3 regions of the Streptococcus sp. DD11 genome follow, and region 2 is predicted to be linked to each of the others. Evidence: predicted binding sites of a transcription regulator. Region 2 holds the regulator's gene; each other region holds the start of a gene.
The links. The regulator Rex, encoded in region 2, represses fermentation and respiration genes when NADH is low (regulators of the CRP and FNR family bind a similar motif). The targets are predictions, from matches to a motif close to TTGTGAANTANTTCACAA.
Positions count from the first base shown of each region.

Region 1: pflB (formate C-acetyltransferase) is a predicted target of Rex. The motif match lies at 1,593-1,610, and genes of this name have one in related genera.
Region 3: adhE (bifunctional acetaldehyde-CoA/alcohol dehydrogenase) is a predicted target of Rex. The motif match lies at 2,875-2,892, and genes of this name have one in related genera.

Region 1 is NZ_KQ969392.1:307,503-311,768, forward strand. It holds gene STRDD11_RS01430 (hypothetical protein) at 1-71, opposite strand, end outside; gene dinB (DNA polymerase IV) at 282-1,346, opposite strand; gene pflB (formate C-acetyltransferase) at 1,672-3,987, shown strand.
Region 2 is NZ_KQ969397.1:21,485-25,750, forward strand. It holds gene STRDD11_RS11125 (ribose-phosphate diphosphokinase) at 1-406, shown strand, start outside; gene STRDD11_RS11130 (cysteine desulfurase family protein) at 403-1,515, shown strand; gene STRDD11_RS11135 (DUF1831 domain-containing protein) at 1,517-1,864, shown strand; gene STRDD11_RS11140 (DUF4649 family protein) at 1,961-2,182, shown strand; gene STRDD11_RS11145 (redox-sensing transcriptional repressor Rex) at 2,286-2,933, shown strand; gene STRDD11_RS11150 (gamma-glutamyl-gamma-aminobutyrate hydrolase family protein) at 2,958-3,650, shown strand; gene radC (RadC family protein) at 3,647-4,266, opposite strand, start outside.
Region 3 is NZ_KQ969398.1:57,060-61,325, reverse strand. It holds partial or broken gene STRDD11_RS14795 (shikimate dehydrogenase) at 1-48, opposite strand, end outside; gene adhE (bifunctional acetaldehyde-CoA/alcohol dehydrogenase) at 171-2,825, opposite strand; gene STRDD11_RS12360 (acyltransferase family protein) at 3,126-4,266, opposite strand, start outside.

The DNA.
Region 1 (4,266 bases), on a different contig from region 2:
GCCAGCAGCTGCTTTTGCCTGCTCAGATAGTCTCTGGTCTTTTCATCTACAGTTGCTTTAGTTTTTTGCATGATTTTCCTCCTTTTATTTTTAATGACCGACCGGTCGGTCTTTTTTTATTTGTCTCTAGTATAACAGACCAAAAATACTTTGTCCAGTATTTTTTCAAAAAAGATTATTTTTAGTTAATGAAAATCATCAGCCAACTTAGAAACTCGTCACAAGCAACTATACTAAAAACTATATCTAAAAAAGCTCGGTAATGAACCAAGCCTTTATCTTTATTCAAACCCCGTCACTGTCAACCCTAGCAGACGAATACCTCGTGGTTGTTCTTCCAAGCTATCGTATATCTCATGCGCAGTTCGCTCGATTTGCTCCTTGTCTTGAGTGGCTAGATTCAAACTTTTCCTTTTAGTCAAGGTGGAGAAATCGGCATAGCGGATTTTCAGAACGATGGTTCGTCCTTTCTTATCATGCTTAGTCAGGCTATTTTCTACCTTCTGAGCCAGCCGGGTCAGCTCCTTTTTGATGTCCTCCTCACTATAGAGGAGCTTGGCATAGGTCCGCTCCTTGCCGATGGACTTGCGGATGCGGTTGGGCTTGACCGGAGAATTGCTGATGCCGCGCACCTTGCGGTAAAGGTCAAAGCCGAAGCGGCCGAAGCGGTCAATCAGGGTCATCTCCGGTATCCCTAGGAGGTCCGCCCCGGTATAAACCCCCATGTCATGCAGTTTTTCCACACTTTTCTTGCCGACACCGTGAAACTTGGCAATGTCCATCTTGGACAGAAAATCCTCAGCCTCCTCCGGCAGGATGACGGTCAGACCGTGCGGTTTTTCATAATCACTGGCAATCTTGGCCAGAAATTTATTGTAGGAAACTCCGGCTGAAGCCGTCAGCTGCAGTTCATTCCATATATCGTACTGGATCAGCTTGGCGATTTTGACGGCTGATGTGAGCCCCAGTTTGTTTTCCGTTACATCCAGATAGGCCTCATCAATGCTCATGGGCTCAATCAGATCTGTGTAACGCCTGAAAATCTGACGAATCTCTTGGCCGACCGACTGGTACTTCTCATAATTCCCCGAAATGAAAATCCCCTGCGGGCAACGCTCATAGGCTTCCTTGGAGCTCATAGCCGAATGAACTCCGAACTTTCTGGCCTCATAATTGCAGGTGGAGACGACACCACGACCGCCAGTCAAGCGTGGGTCGCTGCCGATGATGACCGGATGCCCCTTGAGCTTGGGATTGTCCCGCTCCTCAATGGCAGCAAAAAAGGCATCCATATCAATGTGGATGATTTTTCTGGATGTGTCATTGATCAGCGGAAAAATCAGCATGGCTCCTCCTTTTACAAAGTTTCCCGATTCCTCTGAAACAGTTGAGATTATTTCTAAAAAACTTTGAAAAATCCTTTCTCCTCCCAGCCGGAGTTAAATCACAATTAGCTTACTTTTATTATAACTTTTTTACTCATTTTTCCAAAGTGTTTAAGAATGATTTTCTTTTTCAAATATATAGTACACATCTGCAACTTTTCTTTTTCTGTATTATAAAAGAAAGTCAGTCTTTTCCCTGAAAATGCTTTGTGAAACCGATTACCATATGGTATACTTTACTTATAAATGTAACAGATTTTGTTGCTAGAATAAAGAGGAAAATCAAATGGTTGTAAAAACAGTTGTTGAAGCTCAAGATATTTTTGATAAAGCTTGGGAAGGCTTCAAAGGGGAAGACTGGAAAGAGAAAGCCAGCGTTTCGCGCTTCGTGCAGGCCAACTACACGCCTTACGACGGAGACGAAAGCTTCTTGGCCGGCCCGACTGAACGTTCTCTGCATATCAAAAAAATCGTAGAAGAAACCAAGGCTCACTATGAAGAAACCCGTTTCCCAATGGACACCCGTCCGGCATCTATCGCTGGTATTGACGCTGGTTACATTGACAAGGACAACGAACTGATTTACGGTATCCAAAACGACGAACTCTTCAAATTGAACTTCATGCCAAAAGGCGGTATCCGCATGGCTGAAACGACTTTGAAAGAAAATGGATACGAACCAGATCCTGCTGTTCATGAAATCTTTACGAAGTATGTGACAACCGTAAATGACGGTATCTTCCGCGCTTACACTTCTAACATCCGCCGTGCTCGTCACGCCCACACTGTAACTGGTCTTCCAGATGCTTACTCACGTGGACGTATCATCGGGGTTTACGCACGTCTGGCCCTTTATGGAGCTGACTACCTCATGGCTGAAAAAGTCCGCGACTGGAACGGTTTGACTGAGATTGACGAAGAAACAATCCGTCTGCGCGAAGAAATCAACCTGCAATACCAAGCACTTGGTGAAGTTGTAAAACTTGGTGACCTTTACGGAGTAGATGTTCGCCGTCCTGCCTTTGACGTTAAAGAAGCGATTCAATGGACTAACATCGCCTTCATGGCTGTCTGCCGTGTTATCAACGGTGCTGCTACTTCCCTCGGACGTGTGCCTATCGTTCTGGACATCTACGCTGAACGTGACTTGGCTCGCGGTACTTACACTGAATCAGAAATCCAAGAATTTGTTGATGATTTCGTTATGAAACTTCGTACAGTGAAGTTTGCTCGTACCAAAGCTTACGACCAACTTTACTCTGGTGACCCAACCTTCATCACTACTTCTATGGCAGGTATGGGTAACGACGGTCGTCACCGTGTTACCAAGATGGACTACCGTTTCCTCAACACTTTGGACAACATCGGCAACTCACCAGAGCCAAACTTGACCGTTCTTTGGACTGACAAGCTGCCATACTCCTTCCGCCGCTACTGTATGCACATGAGCCACAAGCACTCTTCTATCCAATACGAAGGTGTGACTACAATGGCTAAAGATGGCTATGGCGAAATGAGCTGTATCTCCTGCTGTGTGTCTCCGCTTGACCCTGAAAATGAAGAACAACGCCACAACATCCAATACTTTGGTGCCCGCGTAAATGTGCTGAAAGCCCTTCTGACCGGTCTCAACGGCGGTTACGATGATGTACACAAAGACTACAAGGTCTTTGACATCGATCCGATTCGTGACGAAGTGCTGGAATTTGAATCTGTAAAAGCCAACTTTGAAAAATCTCTGGACTGGCTGACAGATACTTATGTTGATGCTTTGAACATCATCCACTACATGACTGACAAGTACAACTACGAAGCGGTTCAAATGGCCTTCCTGCCAACTTACCAACGTGCCAACATGGGATTTGGTATCTGTGGATTTGCCAATACGGTTGATACATTGTCTGCTATCAAGTACGCAACTGTTAAGCCAATCCGCGACGAAAACGGCTATATCTACGACTATGAAACAATCGGAGAATACCCACGTTGGGGTGAAGATGATCCTCGCTCAAACGAACTGGCTGAATGGTTGGTTGAAGCTTACACGACTCGTCTGCGCAGCCACAAACTCTACAAGAATGCTGAAGCAACTGTATCACTTCTGACCATCACATCTAACGTGGCTTACTCTAAGCAAACGGGTAACTCACCAGTCCACAAGGGTGTCTACCTCAACGAAGATGGCAGCGTGAACCTGTCTAAACTGGAATTCTTCTCACCAGGTGCCAACCCATCTAACAAAGCAAAAGGTGGCTGGCTGCAAAACTTGAACTCACTTGCCAGTCTGGACTTCAGCTACGCAGCTGACGGTATCTCCCTGACTACACAAGTATCACCTCGTGCTCTGGGTAAAACTCGTGATGAACAAGTAGACAACTTGGTAACAATCCTGGATGGTTACTTCGAAAACGGCGGTCAGCACGTTAACTTGAACGTCATGGACCTCAAGGATGTTTATGAAAAGATCATGAGCGGCGAAGACGTTATCGTTCGGATCTCTGGCTACTGTGTCAACACCAAGTACCTGACGCCAGAACAAAAAACTGAATTGACCCAACGTGTCTTCCACGAAGTGCTTTCTATGGACGACGCTCTCAGCTAATCAACAGCCTATACACCATTTAAAAGGCGGCGGGACAGAACTCAAATATTTAATGTTGAGTTTCCAGTCCCAGCCTCTTTTTATGTTCAAAAACCCCAGCGGAGTGGCCTTTTGAGCGGACTCCTTGTCTGGCGGTCCGTTTCATCATATGAAGACCCCGCTGCCAAAATTTGTTTTTTCAAAGAGTATGAATGGAAGCTCTTTATGGTATAATAGGGATATTGCTAGACCAAGGACCTGTGTTTTATCAGCTTATAGATGATAGGCTTCAAACTATAT
Region 2 (4,266 bases):
TGCTCCTATCGCTATTATTGACTACGGCGAGGATGAAGCTGGACGCTCAGAAGGCTATATCATCGGCGATGTAGCAGGCAAGAAAGCCATTCTCATTGACGATATTCTCAATACCGGCCGGACTTTCTCAGAAGCTGCCAAAATCGTTGACCGTGAGGGAGCGGTTGAGATTTATGCTGTTTCCAGCCACGGACTTTTTGTCGAAGGGGCCGCAGAACTGCTGGATCAAGTCCCTATCAAGGAAATTCTGGTGACTGACTCTGTGGCTACCAAGGAAAAAATTCCCCAAAACATCCACTACATTACAGCCAGCGAATTGATTGGCGATGCCATTGTCCGTATTCAGGAGAGAAAGCCAGTCAGCCCGCTTTTTGCCTATCAAAAGAAACAAAGGACAAATTCGTGATTTATTTAGATAACGCTGCTACGACTCCCTTGTCAGCTGCAGCCATTAAAGCAATGACAGAAGCTTTGACTGTCTTTGGGAATCCGTCCAGTATTCACGGCCACGGACGGGAAGCCAGCAAGCTGCTCAGGCAGGCACGTGCAGAAATTGCTCAGATTCTTCATACTGAGAGCAGGCATATCCTCTTTACCTCGGGCGGCACAGAAAGCAATAATACTGCTATCAAAGGCTATGCTCTTCGCCATCAGGACAGGGGAAAACATATCATCACAACGGCTATTGAGCATCACGCTGTCTTAGAGACAGTTGAGTATTTAGTAGAAAAATTCGGCTTTGAAGCGACGGTTATTCAGCCAGTTGACGGACAGATTCGGGCGATAGACATCCAGCAGGCTCTCAGGCCGGATACCATTCTTGTATCAGTCATGGCTGTTAATAATGAGACCGGCGATTTGCTTCCGATTAAGGAAATCGGTCAGCTCTTAAAAGACCACCCGGCAGCCTTCCATGTAGATGCTGTGCAGGCCATTGGCAAAGTCCCTCTTTACCCAAAGGAGCTGGGAATCGACTTTCTCAGTGCTTCTGCTCATAAATTCCACGGTCCAAAGGGAGTCGGCTTCCTCTATGCCGACAGGATGGACTTTGACCGCTTTCTGCATGGCGGCGACCAAGAAGAAAAACACCGGGCCGGCACCGAGAACTTACTGTCTATTCTGGGAATGGCGGCTGCACTGTCAGAAAGCGCTGAACATCTGAAAGAAAATCTGGCCCACGCTCAGCTCCTAAAGGACAGACTCCTGACAGATTTAGCCGGTCTGGACTTCTATGTAAACGAAAGTCCGTCCAGCCTGCCCTATGTCATCAATCTGGGCTTTCCCCAGCAGAAAAACGATCTGCTCCTGCTCCAACTAGACCTAAAGGGATTTTCTGTCTCTACCGGTTCCGCCTGTACAGCGGGGACTGTTCAGCCCAGCCATGTCCTGCAGGCTCTCTATGGAGATGATTCTGAGCGTCTGGGAGAATCCATCCGTATCAGTACCTCAGACCAAAACACCATCGAAGAAATAGACTATTTCAGCAAAACTTTAAAAGAAATTTTAGGAGGATAAGATGGCCTTTCAAACATCTGTTAGCTTAGCAAACTGTGAGTTTACCTACTCACTTCACCCCAATGTTAAAAAATTCACCCTGCGCGACAATACTTTTGCCCAAACCAAAGTCGGCAATTACGAACTGTCCCGCCTGCTGGAAGCCGTTCCCAACAGCGGCAATGGCTTTCTGCTGAAAATCATCATCAACAAAGACCTGACAGGCTTCAAGATTAATATCACCGATAAATCCGGACTGCGCCTGGTCAATATTTTCAAGTCGGCTGACAATGACATTCTTCAGCAAAAATTCTACTTCCTTATGGACAGTCTGGTAGAAAGACATATCTTTGAAAAAACACCCCAATAAGCAAAGTTCCTGCAATTTTGCTTTTTTCTTATCAGAACGGCCTGCAGGCGTCCGGAAATTTGAAAGCACAGCAGACAGAAAGGAGAATACAGCACAATGATTGAGCTCATCTACTTAGACTCTTACAAGGTCCAACGGACCTTGACCTATCAAGACTTTGACGAGTTTTTACTGGCCTTTTCGGGCTGCGTCACTGTCCCTGATGACCGGCCGGTCATCTCAATCAGCTATAAAGGACAGGCGCTCCCTTTTGAAGGCAAAATCGGCGATTTATACCGGCAGATGACAAAATTGGACTTAGATACCTATCGGGATTGAGTTATAGCTGCCGGTAAGACCTGCCCGAAGATTTTTCCTATATAAAACTAGTTGATTTTTTCACAAACTTTCTATAAAATAGAGTTAGAAAGGTCGTGATTTTGTGAAATCTGAAAAAAACACTGCAATTCCCCGCGCAACTGCCAAGAGACTTTCGCTCTATTACCGTATTTTTAAGCGCTTCAATGCCGAAAAAATCGAGAAAGCCAATTCCAAGCAGATTGCAGAGGCTATTGGGATTGACTCAGCTACTGTCAGGCGGGATTTTTCTTATTTTGGTGAATTAGGCCGCCGTGGCTTTGGCTACGATGTCAAAAAACTGATGAACTTTTTTGCCGATCTGCTCAATGACAACTCCATCACCAATGTCATGATTGTCGGCGTCGGCAATATGGGCCGTGCTCTTCTGCACTATCGTTTTCATGAGCGCAATAAAATGAAGGTTGTCATGGCCTTTGATACGGATGACCACCCCGATGTCGGCACCATCACCAAAGACGGAATCCCTATTTACGGAATTTCCCAAATCAAACAAAAGGTACAGTCTGGAAATGTGCAGACAGCCATTCTGACTGTACCCAGCATAAAGGCTCAGGAAGTCGCTTCTGTTCTGGTCGAAGCGGGTATCAAGGGAATTCTCTGCTTCTCACCGGTCCACCTGTCCCTGCCCAAGGATGTTGTTGCCCAATATGTCGATCTGACCAGTGAGCTGCAGACCTTGCTCTACTTCATGAGAAAGAATGAAAATTAAGATAAGAGAGGTAGCCATTACTCTATGAGTAAACCAATTATTGGAATAACCGGAAATGAAAGAACACTCCCCGATGATCAATTCGTCCATATGAGCTATACTGCCACCGGATTTGTCGAGGGGGTCAAAGAAGTTGGCGGAATTCCAATGATTCTGCCAATCGGCGATAAGGAATCAGCCCAGCAGTATATTTCTGTCATTGACAAATTGATTATCACCGGCGGCCAAAATGTTTCCCCGCAATTTTACGGGGAAGAAAAGACGATTGACAGCGATGACTATCTGCTGAAAAGGGATGTTTTTGAATTGGCTTTGATTCAGGAAGCCCGCCGGCAAAAGAAGCCTATCTTTACAGTCTGCCGCGGTACCCAGCTCTATAATGTCGCTCTGGGCGGCACCCTGCATCAGGATATTGAAGACCACTGGCAGGACCGCTCTGCAGAGTATACTACTCAAAGCATGGTAACCAAAAACGGCTCTGTGCTGCATGAAATTTACGGTCCGGCTTCTGAGATCAATTCATTCCACCACCAAAGCATCAAGGATTTGGCAGCTAATCTGGAGGTAATCGCTTATGACCCGCGCGACAAGGTCGTTGAAGCGGTTACTTCCACTGACGGCAGCCCCTTTCTCGGTGTCCAGTGGCATCCGGAATTTCTTTTTGGCTCCCATGAAGGCGATTTAGCTCTCTTTGACTATGTCGTCAATAGGCTTTAGATGATATCCGTCTCTTCACGATAGCTGTAATAATTGGTCTTCGCCACAATCAAATGATCCAAGAGAACCAACCCCATCATCTCGCAGGCTTCCTTCATATGCTGGGTCACCTCGTCGTCATTTTTGCTGGGAACGACAGACCCCGACGGATGATTGTGGACCAATATAATGGAAGTCGCCAGATGTTTGAGGGCATAATGGAGAATTTCCCGCGGTTCTGCAATGCTTCTGGTCACCGTTCCTATGAAGATCGTCTGCTGATGAAGGATCTGATTCTGACTGTTGAGATAGATGGCTACCAAGCATTCCTGCCTCATATCCCCCAGCTCCTGCTGCATCTTCTGAGCCAGCTTTTGACTGCCCATGATTTGCTCCATCTGCAGCACCTCAGCCCGATTGATACGCCGGCCCAGTTCAATGACGGCTTGCAGCTCGACAGCTTTTATGGGGCCAATCCCTGAAATGGTCTGCAATTCCTGCAGAGTCAGATACTTCAGATCGTTCAAATGGGAAATAGAAGATAAGATTTTTTGAGAAACTTGGAAGACAGTTTCTTTTTTGTTGCCTGTTCTAAGAAAAATGGACAGCAGCTCCTGATTGCTGAGCTTCTCTGCTC
Region 3 (4,266 bases), on a different contig from region 2:
TTCTTCAAGGTGTACAGCTTTTGTCCTGACGGACAAAACTGCATCCACTGCTCTAGGACTCAACTGCGTGCGCAGCACTTGTTTCGTTAAGAGCAGTAGAAAATCCCCCTGCCATATGGCAGGGGGATGACCGACAAACTGTCTTATTGCTAATTCAGGAGTCTGGCTGCTTATTTGCGGCGTCCTGGGCGTTCCTTGTAGCCATAGTAGGCATCTTCGATGATTTCCTGCATGTGGTCCACCATCGGCAGGCGTGGGTTGGCTGGGGAACATTGGTCTTCATAGGCAAGGAAGGCCAATTCACGGGAATGTTCTTTCCATTCTTTCTCATCGATGCCTTGTGCCTTGAAGTTCATCTCGATACCGACGCGTTCACCCAAGTCGTAGACTGCCTTAGCATAGGATTCAACCGCTTCTTCTGGAGTAGAAGCCGGCAGCCCCAGCATACGGGCGATGTCTTGGTATTTCTCATCCGCACGGTAGTAGTTGTACTTAGGCCAGGTTGCCGTCTTAGACGGACGGGTTCCGTTGTAGCGGATGACATACGGCAGCAAGATAGCATTGGTACGGCCATGGATGGTGTGGAACTGTGCACCGATCTTATGGGCCATAGAGTGGGAAATGCCCAAGAAGGCATTGGCAAAGGCCATACCGGCAATCGTAGAAGCATTGTGCATCTTCTCGCGAGAGTGGAAATCCGCATTCTTGACAGAACTTTCCAGATTTTCAAAGACCAGCTTAATTGCCTGCAGAGCCAGACCGTCTGTATAATCGCTGGCCATCTGAGACACATAAGCTTCTGTCGCGTGGGTCAGCACGTCCATACCGGTATCGGCTGCGACAAATCCCGGAACAGTCAGGACCAAAGCCGGGTCTACAATGGCTACTGTCGGAGTCAGAGAGTAGTCGGCGATTGGGTACTTGCGGTTATTAGCCTTGTCAGAAATCACGGCAAACGGTGTCACTTCTGAACCTGTACCGGAAGTGGTCGGAATGGCAATAAACTTCGTATGCTTGCCCAGCAGCGGGAACTTGAAGGCCCGCTTGCGGATATCCATGAATTTCTGAACCAAGTCATGGAAGTCCACTTCAGGCTGCTCGTAGAAGAGCCACATCACCTTGGCTGCATCCATAGGAGAGCCGCCGCCCAGAGCGATGATGGTATCTGGCTTAAAGGCCCGCATAAGCTCCGTACCCCGATTGACCGTCGTAATATCTGGATCCGGCTCCACATCCGCAAAGATTTGATAGGTCACCTTGTTGCGGCGCAGATCTAACTGCTCAATGACACGGTCCAAGAAGCCCAGCTCCACCATGGCGTGGTCAGTGACAATCATGACGCGTTCCACATCCCGGCATTTTTGCAAATACTGGATAGAGTCGCGCTCGAAGTATGTTTTTGAAGGGAGTTTCATCCATTGCATATTATTTCTACGTCTTCCTACTTTTTTGATGTTCAAGAGATTGACAGCACTGACATTGTCACCGACTGAATTGCGTCCGTAAGAGCCGCAGCCCAGAGTCAGTGACGGCAGAAAGGCATTGTAAACATCACCGATACCGCCAAAAGTAGAAGGAGAATTGCAGATCACACGAATGGCTTTGACAGCTTTCCCAAATTCTTTGGTCAATGCTTCGTCTGCTGTATGGATGGCAGCTGAGTGGCCCAGACCGTGGAATTCGACCATCTGACGGGCTTTTTCGACACCGTCTTCACGGTTTTCAGACTTGAGCACAGCGATGACCGGTGACAGTTTTTCACGCGTCAGCGGCTCTTTCTCGCCCACTTCCTTACACTCTGCCGCTAGAATGTTGGTATCTTCTGGCACGGTAAAGCCGGCCTGCTCCGCAATCCAGACAGCTGATTTTCCGACAATATTCGGATTGAGCTTGGCACCGGCACAGTTTTTGCTGTTGGCTTTAGCACCGAAGCAGAACTCTTCCAGCAGGGCTTTTTCTTTCTTATTGACAAAGTAGGTGTGGTAGGATTTGAATTCTTCGACAAACTCATCGTAAACTTCCTTATCGATGATAACCGCCTGCTCAGAGGCACAGACCATCCCATTGTCAAAGGACTTGGACATGACAATGTCGTGAGCCGCCTGACGGATATTGGCTGATTTTTCGACATAGGCCGGCACATTTCCTGCACCGACGCCCAGAGCCGGCTTGCCGCAGGAGTAAGCGGCCTTCACCATAGCATTTCCGCCAGTCGCAAGAATCGTCGCAATGCCTTCGTGGTTCATGAGGGCAGAAGTCGCTTCCATAGAGGGCTCTGTAATCCACTGCACACAGTTTTCAGGCGCACCTGCCGCAACAGCTGCATCGCGGACAATCTGAGCCGCATGAGCAGAGGATTCCTGAGCAGATGGATGGAAGGCAAAGATGATTGGATTGCGCGTTTTGAGAGCAATCAAAGATTTAAAAATCGCTGTCGATGTCGGGTTGGTTGTTGGTGTGATTCCGCAGACAACGCCGACCGGCTCTGCAATCAAGGTCAGACCCGTCACGTCGTCTTCAGAAATAACGCCGACGGTTTTGGTGTGGCGCATATTGTTGACCACATGCTCGCAGGCAAAGAGATTTTTGGTCGCCTTATCTTCAAAGACCCCGCGGCCCGTTTCCTCATAAGCGTGCAGGGCCAGCTCGCCGTGGGCATCCAGAGCTGCTACAGAAGCCTTGGCTACGATGTAGTCTACCTGCTCCTGATCCAGCTTTCTCATTTCTTCCAGTGCTGTCAGACCTTTTTGCACCAATTCATCGACATGCTTTTGCGCTGCCAAAGCCTTGTCTTCTTGTTCTACAGTTTTCTTCTTTTCAGCCATTCTGTTCCTCCAAAGGTTTTGCTTAAGGTTAGGCGAAGAAACCCAGCCTTTGTTAAATATTTCACAATTTCATTATAACCTATTCTTTTTCTTTTGTAAACACTTTCAGCTAACATTCACAAACTTTTTTGTTTTTATTTGTGAATGTTTTAACAAAACCCTGATTCTACAGACTATTCTTGGAATCTTTGTGAAAAAATATTTTGACTTTTTGATATTTCACATACTTTTGCTTTCATGTGAGATGTGTAAGCGCTTTCTTTTGTTTCCTTTAAAAACCCGGACGAGCCGGGCTGGTATTTATGGTTTTACATTGCCAGAGTTAGCCTGGTCTATGGCCTGCTTGAGAGTATTGGCATAGAGGAGGCCCCCTTCGGCCATGGAGTCAGCATCTGAGCCATAGTGGACGGCATCCGTTCCAGCCCAAATCTGCGGATTGTCCAGGGCGGTCTGATACCAGTCGGCCACATAGACATAATCATACTTCTTGGCCAGTTCCAGCTCATAATGGCGGACCTTGACCGGCAGGCTGTTTTCATCCCCGGCGCTGCGGCCGTCATAAGGCGTGATTAGGATGAGCTGATGCCCCTTAGGCAGGGCTTCTACATACTGGTTGAGCAGATCTTCATAGTTGTCTACCGGATTGGTCCCCAAAGCCAGCACTGCCTGCTTTAACAGCACGCGATTGGCAATATCATTTTGGAAGACTTCCAGGCCGGAAGCCAGCGTCCGGCTGACCAGAGCATCCAGCTGCACTCCCGGAATCACCTGCTCCAGATACTCTCTGGAGCGCAGCGTGACCGAATCACCAATCAGGGTAACGCCTTCTGTCACATTGTACTCAGTCGCTTTGGACTGATCGACCTGACTGCGGGTGGTCTGCATTTTGCTGTCAGCCTGATTGAGCGCATTGACAATCAAGCTCTCATCAAAGGCCCCGACGGTCGGAGCTGTTGCGGCTATGAAAAGCATAAAGAAAGACAGAGGAATCATGCTGCAAAAAACGGGCTTGGTGATAGCAGACAGGTCCATCTGAATCCCCATAATAACCGGCTGACGGCCCGCCAGGGTCGGCTCCAAAATATAGAAAGACAGGGCTGCCAGACTCAGAGAGAGAACGGTTGTCAGCAGGACCGCCAGACCATTGCTCATCAGCTGGGTAAAGATGATATAGAAAGGCCAGTGAAAGAGATAGACACCATAGCTGGTATCTGCGATGACAGTGACAAAGCCCGGCTCTGGCACCTTGGGCAGCTTATCATGCAGCATCCTGCTGGCCACAATCATGACACAGGCCAAAAGGGTCGAAGCCAAAAAGCCAAAGAGATAGGTCCAGAGACTGTCAAATTTCAGGAACAAACTGAGCAGCAAGAGAAGGGCGACACTGCCGCCTAAGGCTGCCAGCGCCTGCTTCAGGCTGACCTTGGCCTCCCATTTTTTA